DNA from 2 places in the Rhodoferax sp. LS1R11 genome. Region 2 is predicted to be linked to the other one. Evidence: riboswitches for the same ligand, from Rfam matches in the RefSeq annotation. Region 2 holds a riboswitch; the other holds the start of a gene.
The links. Region 2 has a riboswitch for glycine ahead of gcvT (glycine cleavage system aminomethyltransferase GcvT). Riboswitches for the same ligand answer to the same signal wherever they lie in the genome.
Positions count from the first base shown of each region.

Region 1: it holds a riboswitch for glycine, as region 2 does, so the genes downstream of both, AC097N_RS11705 (D-amino acid dehydrogenase) here and gcvT (glycine cleavage system aminomethyltransferase GcvT) in region 2, are expected to answer to the same signal.

Region 1 is NZ_JBWMAW010000008.1:151,196-159,676, forward strand. Features, by position in the region: gene AC097N_RS11690 (HAD family hydrolase) at 1-377, opposite strand, end outside; gene AC097N_RS11695 (patatin-like phospholipase family protein) at 443-1,834, opposite strand; gene AC097N_RS11700 (rhodanese-like domain-containing protein) at 1,848-2,270, opposite strand; glycine riboswitch at 2,345-2,444, shown strand; glycine riboswitch at 2,445-2,557, shown strand; gene AC097N_RS11705 (D-amino acid dehydrogenase) at 2,612-3,880, shown strand; gene AC097N_RS11710 (acyl-CoA dehydrogenase family protein) at 3,897-5,027, opposite strand; gene AC097N_RS11715 (acetyl-CoA C-acyltransferase) at 5,112-6,293, opposite strand; gene aceK (bifunctional isocitrate dehydrogenase kinase/phosphatase) at 6,340-8,181, opposite strand; gene can (carbonate dehydratase) at 8,193-8,481, opposite strand, start outside.
Region 2 is NZ_JBWMAW010000004.1:277,448-285,928, reverse strand. Features, by position in the region: gene AC097N_RS07980 (L-serine ammonia-lyase) at 1-1,053, opposite strand, end outside; gene gcvP (aminomethyl-transferring glycine dehydrogenase) at 1,090-4,002, opposite strand; gene gcvH (glycine cleavage system protein GcvH) at 4,017-4,388, opposite strand; gene gcvT (glycine cleavage system aminomethyltransferase GcvT) at 4,428-5,600, opposite strand; glycine riboswitch at 5,659-5,804, opposite strand; glycine riboswitch at 5,825-5,927, opposite strand; gene AC097N_RS07960 (DUF1294 domain-containing protein) at 5,982-6,599, opposite strand; gene AC097N_RS07955 (electron transfer flavoprotein-ubiquinone oxidoreductase) at 6,751-8,442, opposite strand.

The DNA.
Region 1 (8,481 bases), on a different contig from region 2:
AAACCCACCTGGGTCAGCTGCATTTCCACCTTGAACCGGTCCGCCCCCGAGGCGCAGGCAATGCGCTGGCCGGTGTGGCGGTGCGCCGCCTGCACGGCCGCGTCGGCGCCCGCGATGATCTCCAGGCGCTGCGTTAACTCATGGTTGCGGCGGGTGTAAAAGAGCTGCATCCACGCGTCGGTGAGCGGCTGGCCGGTGTGCGCTTCAATCGCCACGCGCTCGTCACGCACCGACTTGCCGACAAAGAAGCGCATGCACTCCGGCGCTGTCATGGCCCAGCCGCGCTCCTCCAGCATGTCACGCAGGACGGCATTGACAATGGGCTCGCTGTCCACCAGCACGCCATCACAGTCAAACAGGATTGCTTCAAATTTCATAGCATGCTCCGCAAGTTCCATATGGGCTACAGCCCGTTTTTGTTAAAAATATTGGACAAATGACTTCAGGGTGCTGGTCGCTCGCCGCCCAGGGACTGCACCAGTGCCTTGAATTCGGGGGACTGCTGCAGGATGTTGCTCCCCGCCTCAATCAGACGGCTCACGTCCGCACCCGGAATGGAGAACGCCGTGGGAATCTGGAGCAGCCCGCGGCGCCCCAGCGGCTCGGGCGCATCCCGCAGGTTGACGTTGACCACATGAATCTGGGCCTCCGGCGCAAACGAATCGGCGCCGTCGGCCGTGGCGCGGCGCAGTTCACGCCGCCACGCTTGAGCGGTGTCGCTCAGCAGACCCAGCGTTTCCTGTGTGGCCCGCGCGCCGGAGCCAAACAGCAGCGCATCCACCACCTGCGAGGTGCGGGGCACGGTGTCGCTGTCATCAATGCGCTCGGACGGGTCGCGCTCGGCATTCACCGCAATGATCACCAGCTTTTCGATGGCGATTTTGGACGAGCGCCGCACGCTGTCGCGGATGCCGCCGTCGGCCAGCGAGCGGTCCAGCAGGCTGCGCAGGCCCAGGTTGTCGGCCAGGCCACCATCCACCAGGTGGATGTAGGGGCGGACTTTGGCATCCAGGTAGGTGCGCTGGTTGTCTTTGAGCAAGCGCACGCGGTAGTCGCTGGTGGACGAACCGGCAACCTCCCGCGGAGGGCTCGGGCAGTTGGCGTTGTGGTTTTTCAGGGTCATCGGGCTCAGCGCGATCGGCACCGCGGACGAAGCGGCCACGGCAAACGACAGCGGCACACTGGCCAGGTCCGAGCAAATCAGCGCAAACTGGTTCCAGGTGAACTCAAAGCTGGAGCCCAGCGACAGGTCGGTGGCCGAAATCAGCAGGCGCGGCTGGCCGGCGCGGGTGCCCAGATCACCGAAGGTCTTGCCTTCATACAGCGCGTCCAGCCGCTGCGCGAGCAGGTTGCTGCGGCCAAACCAGGGCGACGACAGGTCATGCAGGCGGCCAGGGTGCAGCATGTCGTTGATGAGCGTGTTCTGGAAGTTTTGCCGCAGGTAGGCAGACTCGAAAGTCGAGAAGGTCTTCTCGCCAAAAGCCGCGTAGTAGGCCGCAATGATGCTGCCGCCCGAGACGCCACTGATGACGTCCAGCTCGTCGAGCAGCGCAAATTCGCGCTCATGCCAGCGTACCCGCGTCTGGCGCAAGGCATCGAGCACGCCGTAGCCAAACGCCGCAGCACGCGCACCGCCGCCCGACATGGTGACCACCATCACCATCGAGCGCTCGTCGGCCGCCGGGGCATCCGGCGGCGCGGCTGGCAACGCACGCGCCTGCGGCTGCATCGGCAGGTTTTGCCAGGGGTGCAAACTGGAACACGCCCCGAGCAGGGCGACCGCTGCCGCCGCCATGCCGCAGCGCACCGGACGCATCAACACGTCAATTCCCATGGCCCGCCCCGCCTCAGGGTTTGGTTTGGCGCCGGGCCTTTTGGGCTTCAAGCGTTTCGGTGGGGGCGCCCTGTTTGACCCACTCGGCATACCCACCGTCAACGTGCGCCACGTTGGTCATGCCCATGTCCTGCAAGGCTTTGGTCGCCAGAGCGCTGCGCCAGCCCGCGCCGCAGAACAGGATGAACTCTTTGGACTCGTCGGCGAACAAGGGCTTGTGGTACGGCGAGGCCGGGTCCACCCAGAATTCGAGCATGCCGCGCGGCGCATGAAAAGCGCCCACCACGGTGCCCTCGGCCAGTTCACGGATGTCACGGATATCCACGATCTGCGTCCTGGGGTCGTTCAGGCGGGCCTGAACCTCGGGCACCGAATAGGTCGTGACCTGGGCCATGGCCTCATCGACGAGTTGCTGGTAGCCTTTGGTGATGGGCATGGGGTGCTCCTGGTTGTCGCGATGGAAAAAATGGGCTGACCAGCGAGGGCCACCGCCGCAGTGACATAATCCCGTCCATGATATCGGGAGAGTCTTGAAGCAGTCTCCCTGCATACAAGCGCCGAAGGAGCAACCGCCCCGGAATCTCTCAGGCACAAGAACCGGTATCAGTTCAGCAAACACTCTGAAGAGTGACCGGAGCTAGTCTTCCGGTCCACCGCAGGAGCAAGCGCCCACCGTCCACGGACGGGGTGTGAATCTCTCAGGTCCAAAACAGAGGGGGCGACGGTGTCGAATGTCCGACGCCGTCCCAACCCCCGACTCTTTTTTGGATCTTCCTCATGAAAAAAATAGCTGTTATCGGCGGTGGCATCACGGGCATCACCACCGCGTATGCGTTGGCCAGGCGTGGTTTTACGGTCACCCTGTTTGAGAAACACCGCTATGCCGCGATGGAAACCTCATTTGCCAACGGCGGACAACTCTCGGCCTCCAACGCCGAGGTCTGGAACCACTGGTCCACGATTGTCAAAGGCCTCAAGTGGATGCTCACCCATGACGCGCCCCTGCTGGTGAACCCCAAGCCCAGCTGGCACAAGATATCGTGGTTTGCCGAGTTCATTGCCGCCATGCCGCACTACGAGAAAAACACCATCGAGACGGTGCGCCTGTCGATGGCGGCGCGCGATCACCTGTTTGCCTGGGCGGCACAGGAAGGCATCGACTTTGACCACCAACGCGAAGGCATTCTGCACATCTACCGCGACAAGGCCGGCTTTGACCACGCGGGCAAGGTGTCGCAGATGCTGGCCAAAGGCGGCCTGCAACGCCAGGCGGTCACGCCTGCCGAAATGCGCGCCATTGAACCCACACTGGCTGGCGAGTACTACGGTGGCTATTTCACGCCCAGCGACTCCACGGGTGATATTCACAAATTCACCGCCGGGCTGGCCGCTGCGGCAGAGCGGCTGGGTGTGCGCACGCTGTATGGCCAGGACATCCGCTCGGTGCGCAGCGATGGCAAGCAGGTCACCCTGACCACCGGGGACGGCGCCCACGCCGACACGCTGGTGTTTGACGGCGTGGTGGTGTGCGCAGGCACGGCCAGCCGCGCGTTGGCCGCGCAACTGGGCGACCGGGTCAACATCTACCCGGTCAAGGGTTATTCCATCACCGTCAATCTGCTGGACGCGCAAAGCCAGACCTCGGCCCCGATGGTGAGTTTGCTGGACGACGCCACCAAGCTGGTGACCAGCCGCCTGGGGCAGGACCGCCTGCGCGTGGCGGGCACGGCCGAGTTCAACGGCATGAACCGCGACATTCGCGCCGACCGCATTCGCCCGCTGGTGGAATGGGTGCAGCAATGTTTTCCGGGGGTACGCACCGACAGTGTGGTGCCCTGGGCCGGTCTGCGCCCCATGATGCCCAACATGCTGCCGCGCGTGGGGCGGGGCCGTTCGCCCTGTGTGTTTTACAACACCGGCCACGGCCATCTGGGCTGGACACTCTCGGCCATGACGGCCGACATGATTGGCAACCTGGTGGACAACAGCCTGGGCGCCAAGGCACTGCCCGCCTCCCTGCCCGGCCGCACGCCGGTCTCGGCCTGAGTCACCGGCAGGCGGGTCAGGCCAGCGCGCGCTGGATGATGATTTTCTGCACGTCGCTGGTGCCTTCGTAAATCTGGCACACGCGCACGTCGCGGTAAATGCGCTCGACCGGAAAGTCGCTCACGTAGCCGTAGCCGCCCAGCGTCTGGATGGCGACGCTGCAAACCTTCTCGGCTATCTCGCTGGCAAACAGCTTGGCCATGGCGGCTTCTTTGAGGCACGGACGCCCCGCGTCCCGCAGCGCGGCGGCGTGCCAGATGAGCTGGCGCGCCGCTTCCAACTGCGTCGCGCAGTCGGCCAACCTGAAACCGACCGCCTGGTGGTTGAAGATGGCCGTGCCAAAGCTCTGGCGCTCCTTGGCGTAGGCCAGCGCCACCTCAAAGGCGCTGCGCGCCATGCCCACACTTTGCGCGGCAATGCCGATGCGCCCGCCCTCCAAGGCACCCAGCGCGATTCGGTACCCCTCGCCTTCCGCCCCAATCAGGTTTTCGGCGGGGATGCGGCAGTTGTCAAAATTGATCTGCGCGGTGTCGCTGCTGTGCTGGCCGAGCTTGTCTTCCAGCCGCGCCACCACGTAGCCCGGCGCGTGGGTGGGCACCAGAAAAGCACTCATGCCCTTCTTGCCCGCGCCCTTGTCGGTCACGGCAATGACGATGGCTACATCGCCATTTTTGCCGCTGGTGATGAACTGCTTGACGCCGTTGATGACGTATTCGTCACCGTCCTTGACCGCCGTGGTGCGCAGGCTGGAGGCATCGGAGCCCACATGCGGCTCGGTCAGGCAGAAGGCGCCCAGCATCTGGCCCTGGGCCAGCGGGGTCAGCCACTGCTTCTTCTGCGCTGCGTTGCCATAACGCATCAGGATGGCGTTGACCGGGCAGTTGGTCACGCTGATGGCGGTACTGGTGCCGCCGTCACCGGCGGCGATTTCCTCCAGCACCAGGGCCACCGTCAGGTAGTCCATGTTGGCGCCACCGAACTCCTCGGGCACGCAAATGCCGTAGGCGCCCAACTGGGCCAGGCCCTGGTGGGCCGCCTTGGGAAAATGATGTTCCTTGTCCCACTTCGCGGCGTTCGGCCACAACTCCGCTTGGGCAAAATCGCGCACGGCGTCGCGGATCATTTCCTGGTCTGGGGTCAGCAACATGGGTCAGGCCCGAGGGCATCCGTTCAAAATTTATAAGAAATCGGGCGCTAGCCCAGATACAACGTGCGCTAGCAGCTATCTAATTTATAGCATTTCCAGCGCCACAGCCGTGCCTTCGCCCCCGCCAATGCACAGGGTGGCGACGCCTTTTTTGAGGCCACGGGCCTGCAGCGCGTACATCAGGGTGACCATGATGCGGGCGCCGGACGCGCCAATCGGGTGGCCCAGCGCGCAGGCGCCGCCGTTCACGTTCACGATGTCATGGCTCAGGTTCAGGTCATGCATCAGCGCCATCGGCACCACGGCAAAGGCTTCGTTGACTTCCCACAGGTCCACATCTTTCACGGCCCAACCGGCTTTGGCCAGTGCCTTGTTCACGGCGCCCACTGGCGCGGTGGCGAACCAGTTGGGTTCTTGCGCGTGCACGGCGTGGCTCACGATTTTGGCCAGCGGCTTGAGCCCCAACCTGGCAGCGGTGGACGCGCGCATCATCACCAGCGCGGCCGCGCCGTCGCTGATGCTGGAGCTGCTGGCGGCGGTGATCGTCCCGTCTTTTTTGAACGCGGGCTTGAGGGTCGGGATTTTTTCCAGCTTGACCTTGCCGGGCGCCTCATCGGTGGCAATCACCGTGTCACCGGCACGGCCCTTGACCGTCACGGGTGTGATTTCAGCCGCAAACGCACCTGATGTCGTCGCGGCTTGTGCCCGCTTCACGCTGGTGATGGCGAAGTTGTCTTGGGCTTCACGGGTGAAGCCGTACTTGGCGGCGCAGTCTTCGCCAAAGGTGCCCATGGAACGGCCCGCCTCGTAGGCGTCTTCCAGGCCGTCGAGCATCATGTGGTCGAACATGCGGTCGTGGCCAATGCGGTAGCCGCCACGGGCTTTTTGCAGCAGGTAGGGCGCGTTGGTCATGCTCTCCATGCCCCCAGCCACCACCACGTCGGCACTGCCCGCGACGAGCATGTCATGCCCGAACATGGCCGCGCGCATGCCGGAGCCGCACATCTTGGACAGCGTCACCGCGCCCGCGCTGATGAGCAAGCCGCCCTTGAACCCGGCTTGGCGCGCGGGCGCCTGGCCCTGACCGGCCATCAGGCAGTTGCCGAACAGCACTTCATTCACCGAATCAGGCGCAATACCGGCGCGTTCCACCGCGGCCTGGATGGCGACGCCACCGAGGTCATGCGCCGCAAGGCTTGAAAAATCGCCCTGAAAACTTCCCATGGGGGTGCGCGCGGCACCCACGATCACGATCGGGTCAGACATACCAAACTCCTTGAAGAATAAAAAAGCTGAATAGTTTTAAATCGGGTCAAGTCAACGCGGCTTGATCCCGCACAAACGAAAACCGTCTTTCGCGGTCATACGGAAACACGTCAATCACGTCGCCCGCCTGGATGCGGTCTTTGTGCCCCTGCCAGAAGCTCGCCTCCAGCAGGTCGGCGTGGTGCTTCATGAACACCTGGCGCACGGCCGGGTTGCCCAGCAAAAACGGGCCAAAGGTTTCGGGGAACACATCGCGCGGGCCCACGCTGTACCAGACCTCGCCCGACATCTCGTCTTCTTCGTTTCGGGGCGCGGGCACCTTGCGGAATTTGCAGTCGGTGATGTATTCAATCTCGTCGTAGTCATAGAACACCACCTTGCCGTGGCGCGTGATGCCAAAGTTTTTCCAGAGCATGTCGCCGGGAAAGATGTTGGCTGCCACCAGGTCCTTGATGGCGTTGCCGTACTCGACCACGCCACGCTCGATCTGCTCGCGTGCCCGCACGGCGGCCGGGCCCTCAGCGGCGGCATTGGCACCGCCCGCGTCAAACGCTTCCTGCAGGTAGATGTTGAGCGGAATCATGCGCCGCTCGATGTACACGTGCTTGATGATGACCTCCAGATGGCCATCGCCATCACGGTCGCTGATCTCCAGCTGGCTGGGGGCGAACTTCTCGATTTCCCGGATCAGCTCGTCGTCAAACCGCTCGCGCGGAAACGCCACTTCGCTGTACTCCAGCGTGTCGGCCATGCGGCCGACACGGTCGTGCTGTTTGACCAGCAGGTACTTGCCCTTGATCTGCTCGCGGGTGGTGTCTTTTTGCGGCGGGTAGTAGTCCTTGATGACCTTGAACACATAGGGAAACGAGGGCAGGTCAAACACCAGCATGACCATGCCCTTGATGCCGGGCGCGATGCGAAACTTGTCGCTGGAGTGGCGCAGGTGGTGCAGAAAATCGCGGTAAAACAGCGTCTTGCCCTGCTTGGCCAGGCCCAGCGCGTTGTAGATTTCATTGCGTGGTTTGCGCGGCATCATGCTGCGCAGAAACTGCACGTAGGCGCTGGGGATTTCCATGTCCACCATGAAGTAGGCGCGCGCAAAGCTGAACAGCATCAGCAGGTCGTCTTCGCCAGACAGCACGGCATCAATCACCAGCGTGTCGCCCACCGGCGCATGCAGCACCGGTAGCGCAAACGGAAATTCGTTGAAGCCGTTGATCAGCTTGCCCACGATGTAGGCACCCTTGTTGCGAAAGAACAGGCTGGTCAGCACTTGCACCTGAAAATTGGCGCGCAGCTTGGCCTCCCCCAGCGTGGCGGTCATGGCGCGCACCACATGGCCCACATCACGGGACAGGTCTTCAAACTCGCGGCGCAAGTCAAAGTCGGCCACCATCTCCTCCAGCGCCGTTTGCATGCTGCTGTTGGACGGGTAGTAGGCCCGGTAGGTGGGGCGCTTCTCGGACTCGCCGTTTTCGATGTACTCGGTGCTGACCGCCGGTCGCACAAAAATAAAGTCGTTGTGAAAGTGCGTGCGGTGCAGGATTTTGGTGGTGACTGAATTGAAGAAGGTCTCGGCCAGCTCCGGCTGGTGGTGGTTGACCAGCAGGCCGATGTAATGCAGCTTGACCTGTTGCCAGATGTCCATGGGCTGCTCACCCGCCTTGAACTCTCGCTCCAGCCGGGTGGAGGCCTCGCGCACGCGCAGGTCGTAGAACTCGATGCGCTCCCGCTGGGCCCGTTGCTGGCCATGCCAGTCGGACGTTTCAAACCGGTGCTTGGCGCGGCCCGACTCGGTGCGAAACAACTGGTAATGGCGGTTGAAGCCATCCATCATCGCCTTGGCGATGTCGTAGGCCACCGTGGAGTCAAGACGTTGCGGAAACATGCCCAGGCGCTTTAAAGCAGAATGCCGCCGCGCGGGTAACGCTTGAGGGCTTCGCCAAACACAGTGATGACCTCGTGCGAGCCCTGCATGGTCACGCCCAGGTCCTTGACCAGGCCGTCCTTGAGGCCGTAGCACCAGCCATGCACGGCCACCTTCTGGCCCCGGCCCCAGGCGTCCTGCATCACGTTGGACAGCGCCACATTGCCGACCTGCTCGATCACGTTCATCTCGCACAGCACGTCTTCCTGCTCGGGCACGCTCAAGTGGTCAATACGGCCACGGTGGCGCAGCTTCACGTCA
Region 2 (8,481 bases):
CACCTCGCCCTGGCACCCCACCTCGGCGCCGCTGATGGAGGCGTTTTCCTTGTAAAGGATGCCAATGGCTGCGGCCGTGAGCAGGAAGTCAATCACGCCTGCATCCGTGGCCCCCGGCACAAAGCGCGTGTAGTAGTGCAACACGGCGGGGATGATGCCGGCCGCGCCGTTCGTGGGGGCGGTGACCACGCGCCCACCCGCGGCGTTTTCTTCGTTCACCGCCAGTGCGTAGAGGTTCACCCAGTCCATCACCTGCAACGGGTCACGCAGGGCTTGCTCGGGGTTGGCGGTCAGCGCCTGCAACAGCGGCTTGGCGCGACGTTTGACCTTGAAGCCGCCAGGCAGCACGCCGTCGGTCGCGCAGCCACGTTTGACGCAGTCCTGCATCACCTGCCAGATGCGCAACAGGCCTGCGTCAATCTCGGCATCGCTGCGCCAATGTTGCTCGTTGCGCCGCATGATTTGCGCGATGCTCAGACCGTGTTGCGCGGTGAGCTGCAATAGCGCGTCGCCGCTGGTGTAGGGCAGCGGCAGCACCGTAGCGTCAGGTGCGATCGCCTTTTGGCGCGTGCCGTCGGCCGCCACTTCGTCACTCACGATGAAGCCGCCGCCCACCGAGTAATACACCCGCTGTTCCAGCTCCTGGCCCGCGGCGTCCAGCGCTACAAAGCGCATGCCGTTGGCATGAAAGGGGAGCGGTGCCCGCATGAAAAGCAGGTCGTCTTTCTCATGGAAGGCAATGCGGTGCGAGCCTGCCAATGCAAGTTGCTGGCTGCTGCGCACCTGCGCCAGCAGTGCGGGGATGTGGTCTACCTCCACCGTGTCGGGCTCATGGCCTGACAGGCCCAGCAGCACCGCCACATCGCTGGCGTGGCCCTTGCCGGTGGCGCCCAGTGAGCCGTGCAACCAGCAGCGCACCGTGGCCGTTTGCGCCAGCAAGCCGCTGTGCTGCAACCGCGCCACAAACTGTCGTGCCGCGCGCATGGGGCCCACGGTGTGCGAGCTGCTGGGGCCAATGCCAATCTTGAACAGGTCAAAAACAGAGACTGCCACGGGTGTTCTCCTGAAGTGCCGTCCTGAGGTCCTGCTTTAACTCGTTGCGTATTCCGTCAAAGGAACGCACGAGCAGAACAGGTTGCGGTCGCCATAGACGTTGTCCACCCGGCCTACGGGGGGCCAGTACTTGACCTGCTTGAGGGTGGCCAGCGGAAAGCCGCCCACCTCGCGGGAGTAGGGGTGGTCCCACTCGGCACCCATCAGGGACGCGGCCGTGTGTGGTGCGTGCTTGAGCGGGTTGTTGTCTTGCGGCCACTCGCCACGCTCGACCTTGGCAATCTCTTCGCGGATGGCAATCATGGCGTTGATGAAGCGGTCCAGCTCGTCCAGGGTTTCGCTCTCGGTCGGTTCGACCATCAAGGTGCCGGCCACCGGGAAGCTCAGCGTGGGGGCGTGAAAACCATAGTCCATCAACCGCTTGGCCACGTCTTCGGCCGAGATGCCGTTGGCGCCGCCACTGCTTTCCTTCAAGGGGCGCAGGTCCAGAATGCACTCGTGTGCCACATGGCCGTTGGCGCTGGCGTACAGCGTGGGGTAGTGGTCTTTCAGGCGGGCGCTGATGTAGTTGGCGCTCAAAATCGCCACCTCGGTGGCGGCTTGCAGGCCTTCAGGGCCCATCATGCGGCAATACATCCAGCTGATCGGCAGCACCGCCGCGTTGCCCAAAGGCGCGGCAGAGATGGCGCCAACGCCCTTGCTGGGCAGGCCGCCGGTCACGTGGCCTGGCAGGTAGGGCACGAGGTCAGCCACCACACACACAGGGCCCACACCGGGACCGCCGCCGCCGTGCGGAATGCAGAAGGTCTTGTGCAGGTTCAGGTGGCTCACGTCACCGCCAAACTCGCCGGGGGCGGCCACGCCGACCAGCGCGTTCATGTTGGCGCCGTCCACGTAAACGCGGCCACCGTGGGCGTGCACCATCGCGCAGAGTTCTTTCACGCTGGTTTCGAACACGCCGTGCGTGCTGGGGTAGGTGATCATCACTGCCGCCAGATGTTTGCTGTACTGCTCGCATTTGGCTTGCAGGTCCGCCATGTCCACATTGCCCTGCGCGTCGCAGGCGGTCACCACCACGTCGAGGCCTGCCATGTGGGCGCTGGCCGGGTTGGTGCCGTGCGCGCTGGCGGGAATCAGGCAGATATGGCGATGGCCCTGGCCATGGGCTTCATGAAAGGCCTTGATCACCAGCAAACCGGCATATTCGCCTTGCGAACCGGCGTTGGGCTGCAGGCTGATGCCCGCGTAACCGGTGGCCTGGCACAGCCAGGCGCGCAGCTGTTCATCAAGTTCTTTGTAGCCTTGCAACTGGTCGTGCGGCGCAAACGGGTGGATGTTGGCGAACTCGGGCCAGGTGATGGGAATCATCTCGCTGGTGGCGTTGAGCTTCATGGTGCAGCTGCCCAGCGGAATCATGCTGCGGTCCAGTGCCAGGTCTTTGTCGCTCAGGCGGCGGATGTAGCGCAACATGCCGGTTTCGCTGTGGTGTGTGTTGAACACCGGGTGCGTCAAATAGCTGCTGGTGCGGCGCAACCCGGTGGGGATCAGCGACTCAATGCCTTTGTCGAAAGCGGCCACTTCAGGCAGGGCCTGGCAGTCTTTGGCGAAAAAGCTCCAAACCTGCTCGATGTCGGCACGCGTGGTGGTCTCGTCCAGCGAGATACAGAGGTACTCTTTGAAGTAAATACGCAGGTTAGCCCCCGCCGCCTGTGCGCGGGCAGCTATTGAATTAGTAGCATCTCCGGTTTTGACCGTGAGCGTGTCAAAAGCACTGGTGTGGCTCAGCGTGCAGCCCATTTGTGTCAGGCCGCGGGCCAGGATGGCGGTGAAGGCGGCCACGCGCTGGGCGATGCGCTTCAGACCCTGCGGGCCGTGGTAGACCGCGTACATGCTGGCCACGACGGCGGGCAACACCTGTGCGGTGCAGATGTTGGAGGTGGCCTTCTCGCGGCGAATGTGTTGTTCGCGCGTTTGCAGCGCCAGCCGGTAAGTGGGGTTGCCATGCGAGTCCACGCTCACACCCACCAGACGGCCGGGCATGGAGCGTTTGAATTCATCACGGCACGCCAGGTAAGCGGCGTGTGGGCCGCCGTTGCACAGGGGCATGCCAAAGCGCTGGGTGGTGCCCACTACGATGTCGGCATTCCACTCGCCGGGCGGCACCAGCAGGGTAAGCGCCAGCAGGTCGGCGGCCACGATGAAAGCGGCCTGTTTGGCGTGGACCGTTGCCACATCAGCACGCAGGTCGTCAACTCGCCCGCTGGTGGACGGGTATTGCGCCAGCACCGCAAAGTAATCGCGGTTGGCCAGCAGGTCATTCCACTCGGGGCCCGACATAGCGATGAGTACTTCAATGCCCAAGGGCGCGGCGCGGGTCTGAATGACCTCAATCGTTTGCGGATGGCAGTCGCCGGCCACGATGAAGGTCTTGCTTTTGCTCTTGACGCTGCGCTTGGCCAGCGTCATGGCTTCGGCGGCGGCCGTGGCTTCGTCCAGCATCGAGGCATTGGCCATGGGCATGCCGGTCAGGTCGGTGATCATGGTCTGGAAGTTCACCAACGCCTCCATGCGGCCCTGGCTGATCTCGGCCTGGTAGGGCGTGTAAGCGGTGTACCAGGCCGGGTTTTCCAGAATGTTGCGCAGAATCACGCCGGGCGTGTGGGTGTCGTAATAGCCCTGGCCGATGTAGTTTTTGAAAATTTTGTTCTTCGATGCAATCGCCTTCAGTTCGGCCAGCGCTGCGGCCTCGGTGATGGCCGCAGGAATGGCCATCTGGCTGTGGCGCGCAATCGAGCGCGGCACGATGCCGTCAATCAGCTCGCGCCGTGAGCTTGACCCCACGACCTGCAGCATCAAGACCTCATCGGCTTCGTCCACGCCAATGTGGCGGGCCAAAAATTCAGAAGCGTTTTCCAGCTCGCTCAAGGGTTTGGCGGATTGCATCAACATGAAAATTTCCTAAATCAGGCGTTGGCAGAAAAACTGGTGTAGCCGGTTTCGTCCATCAGGGCGTCCAGCTCGGCGGGGTTGGCCAGTTTGACCTTGAAGAACCAGCCCGCGCCCAGCGGGTCGGAGTTGGCCAGGGCCGGGTCGGCGCGCAGGGCCTCGTTCACCTCGGTGATTTCACCGGTCACGGGCATGTACACGTCGGCCGCAGCTTTCACCGACTCCACCACACCGGCGATGTCCTTGGCGGCAAAGGTGGCGCCCACTTCGGGCAGGTCCACAAACACCACATCGCCGAGGGCGTCTTGCGCGTGGTGGGTGATGCCCACGGTGGCGGTGTCGCCATCAATCTTGAGCCATTCGTGGTCGGGGGTGTACTTGATCGTCATGGGGTTCTCCAAAAATGAGATGTCAAAGAAATTTAAAACTTAACCGCGGTAATACCGTGTGGGTACAAACGGCATGGCGACCACTTCCATGGGCACCGGTTTGCCACGCACGATGGCGTTGATTTTCACACCCGGCACGGCGAACTCGGACGCCACGTAGCCCATGGCCACCGGCTTGTCGATGGTGGGCCCCAGCAGGCCGCTGGTGACTTCGCCAATCTTGTTGCCTTGGGTGTCTTGCAGCTCGGTGTGGTCGCGCACAGGAATGCGCTCCAGTGCCATCAGGCCCACACGCTTTTTAGTGCCTTTTAGGCCTGTAGCCCCCGTACTATCTACGAGAGCTGCTAGTATTTTTGTAGCGCCCGGGAAGCCGCCTGCGCGGGCGCCACCGGTGCGGCGCATCTTCTGCATGGCCCAGTTCAGGCTGGCTTCCACGGGGGTGGTGGTGGTGTCGATGTCATTGCCGTACAGGCACAGACCCGCCTCCAGGCGCAACGAGTTGCGGGCACCCAGACCCACCGGTTTGACTTCGGCTTGTGCCAGCAGGGCGCGGGCCAGCGCGTCGGCGTGGTCGTTGTGGACGGAAATCTCAAACCCGTCTTCGCCGGTGTAGCCGCTGCGCGTCAAAAATACGTCAAATTTCTGCGTGCCGGTGTCTACCGCGAAGTTGCCTCCGGTCATGAACACCAGCTTCTCCACGCCGGGCGCCAGGCGCGAGAGGGCTGTTACCGCCTGCGGGCCTTGCAGCGCCAGCAGCGCCATCTCCGGCATCGGAATGACCTGGCAGCGCGTGCCGATGTGGGCCTGAATGTGGGCGATGTCACCCACCTTGCAGGCGCCGTTGACGATGACAAAAATCTCGTTGTTGCCCCGGTTGAAGAACATCAGGTCGTCGATGATGCCGCCGTCCTCATTGAGCAGCAGACCATAGCGCTGCTTGCCCACCGCCAGGTCGATCACGTCCACGGGCATCAGGCTTTCCAGGGCGGCTGCAGCGTCGGGCCCGACCAGACGCAACTGGCCCATGTGGGAGACGTCAAACAGACCGGCGGCAGTGCGCGTGTGGTGGTGTTCGGCCATCAGGCCGCTGGGGTATTGCACCGGCATGGCGTAACCGGCAAACGGCACCATGCGGGCGCCCAGCTCCAGGTGCAAGGCGTTGAGGGGTGTGGTCAACAGGGCGGAAGCAGGGGGCGCGGAGGTCTGGGACATGGCGGTTTCTCGGAGGGCAAGTCAAAAACTCGGCGCCCGCAAGCTGCGTACGCCAAGTGCTGCCCCCGCTGTCCGCTTTACCTGAGAGATTCGCCGGGCCTGCGTGCACCTGTTGCCAGGCAAAAGGTGCGCAGACTGCGGGTTGCTCCTTCGGTGGGCTGCTGGCCATGTGTGGGCAAGCAACCTCTCTCCAGTGGGGTTTCGTCAAAGGCCCTTCGGCCATTCAACGTTGGTCAGTCCTTTTGCCTGAGCGTTCAGACTGCTGCAATCAGCGGTCCTGCGCCTTCGGCGGTCTTCTCGGGGAAAACTCTCTCCTGACCGGATGGGATTCTAAACGAGGTGGGCGGAGGGGGTAAGACAGGCTCTCTTGTTCGCTCGGACTTACTTCAATAGCAACCAGCCACCCAACCATGGTGAGCTTAAGGCAGCGAATCCCATGACATTGAGTAAAACAGTGCCCCAAAATGCCGAGCGAAACGATGCCTTGGTGGATTTGTGACGCAAAAACTGTTGCGCAATGATTCCACCGGGCCAACCTCCGATAAGGCCCAGCATCAACAGCGAACTCTCTTTCGTTCGCCATCGGCCTGTTGCCGCGGCTGACTTGTCGGCGGCGTATGCAATAAAGCAAGCGACACTGAGGAGCAGATACGCGGTCGCGACCATACGCGGTATTGGCCAGAAAACAGCCAAAACCAAATAGAAAGCCATGAAGGCCGGAACGGCAAATAGCGTAGCACCGCCCCATTCGGCCGTTCTATTTCGGACGCGAGGTCGAATGGCCTGACTCGCACTTTGAAGTTGAACATTCTTTGCGCGCTTTTTGCCTTCGCGGTTGAGTTCAACCTCAAATGTCACGCGTTGATTCAACGAGGGACGACCCGCACGAGCCGGGAGGGCTGTGGTGTGTAGAAATATTTCCTGTCCGCCTTGGGCGGTTTCGATGAAGCCGAATGCACGGTCTTCGTTCCAGGATTTGACAATACCTTCGAATCGCATATAAATTAAAAGTGATGTGTGACACACAAATTTTAAGAGGCGAAACTGTATGAGTCGCTCTACATAGACATTCCAGAATGTCTTGGAAATCCATCAAACAGAAAACAAAACGGGGCCAAATGGCCCCGTTTTATTTACCAGTAATCTCGCGTCACATCCCCGCGTAATTCGGCCCCCCGCCGCCCTCCGGCGTCACCCACACAATGTTCTGCGTCGGGTCCTTGATGTCGCAGGTCTTGCAGTGCACACAGTTCTGCGCGTTGATCTGCAGGCGGTCCGTGTTGTCGTCGTTCTTCACGAACTCGTACACGCCCGCCGGGCAGTAGCGGGCTTCCGGGCCGGCATATTTGGCTAGGTTGATCGACACGGGAACCGATGCATCTTTCAGCGTCAAATGCGAAGGCTGCTGTTCTTCATGGTTGGTGTTGCTGATGAACACGCTGGAGAGGCGGTCAAAGGTGAGTTTGCCGTCCGGCTTGGGATAAATGATGGGTTTGCACTCGGCTGCGGGCTTCAGGTAGGCGTGGTCCGGCTTGTCGCGGCGAATCGTCCAGGGGATGTTGCCGCGCAGGACGAATTGCTCAAACCCGTTCATGAGGGTGCCCACGGTCAGGCCGTGCTTGAACCAGTTTTTGAAGTTGCGGTCTTTGTTGAGCTCGGTGTGCAGCCAGCTCTTCTCGAACGCTTCGGGGTAGGCACTCAGTTCGTCGTGCTGGCGTCCTGCGACCACGGCGTCATAGGCCGCTTCAGCGGCCAGCATGCCGGTCTTGATGGCAGCGTGGCTGCCTTTGATGCGTCCCACGTTCAGGTAACCCGCATTGCAGCCGATCAGGCAGCCACCGGGGAATACGGTCTTGGGCAGGGCATTGATGCCACTGGCATTGATGGCGCGTGCGCCATAGGACAGGCGCTTGGCTGTGACTTCGCCTTTGTCGTTCTCGAAGTAGTAGCGCACGTTGGGGTGGGTCTTCCAGCGCTGGAATTCTTCAAACGGGCTCAGGTACGGGTTGCTGTAGCCCAAGCCGGTGACAAAGCCCACGGCAACCTTGTTGCCTTCCATGTGGTACAGAAAGGCGCCGCCGTAGGTGTCGCTTTCCATGGGCCAGCCGGCGGTGTGCATCACAAAGCCAGGCTTGTGGCGGCTGGGGTCAATCTCCCACAACTCTTTGATGCCGAGGCCAAAGCTTTGCGGGTCACGCCCTTCGTCCAGTTTGTACCTGGCAATCAGTTGCTTGCCCAGGTGACCGCGTGCGCCTTCGGCAAAAACGGTGTACTTGCCCAGCAGCTCCATACCCAGCTGGAAGCTCTCCATCGGTTCGCCGTCTTTGCCCACACCCATGTTGCCGGTGGCGACGCCTTTGACGGAACCGTCGTCGTTGTAGAGCACTTCAGCGGCGGTGAAGCCGGGGAAGATTTCAACGCCCAGCGCTTCCGCCTGCTCGGCCAGCCATTGGGTCACCGCACCCAGGCTGATGATGTAGTTGCCGTGGTTGTGCGCGAAGGGCGGCAGCACCATGTTGGGCACACGAAAACCCGATTTCTCACCCAGGAAAACATAGGCGTCGTCGGTCACCGGTTGGTTCAGCGGCGCACCGCGTTGTTTCCAGTCGGGAATCAGTTCGGTCAGGGCCTTGGGGTCCATGATGGCGCCCGACAAGATGTGGGCGCCGGGCTCGGAGCCTTTTTCGAGCACCACGATCGAGAGGTCGGTTCCTTTTTCAGCGGCCAACTGCTTGAGGCGGATGGCCGTGGCCAGGCCACCGGGGCCGCCGCCGACCACGACCACGTCGTATTCCATCGCTTCACGGGGGCCGAACTGGGTCAAGATTTCCTGGTTTGTCATCGTGTGTCTCGTTTGAGGGGGTCGCTTGATAATAGGGCG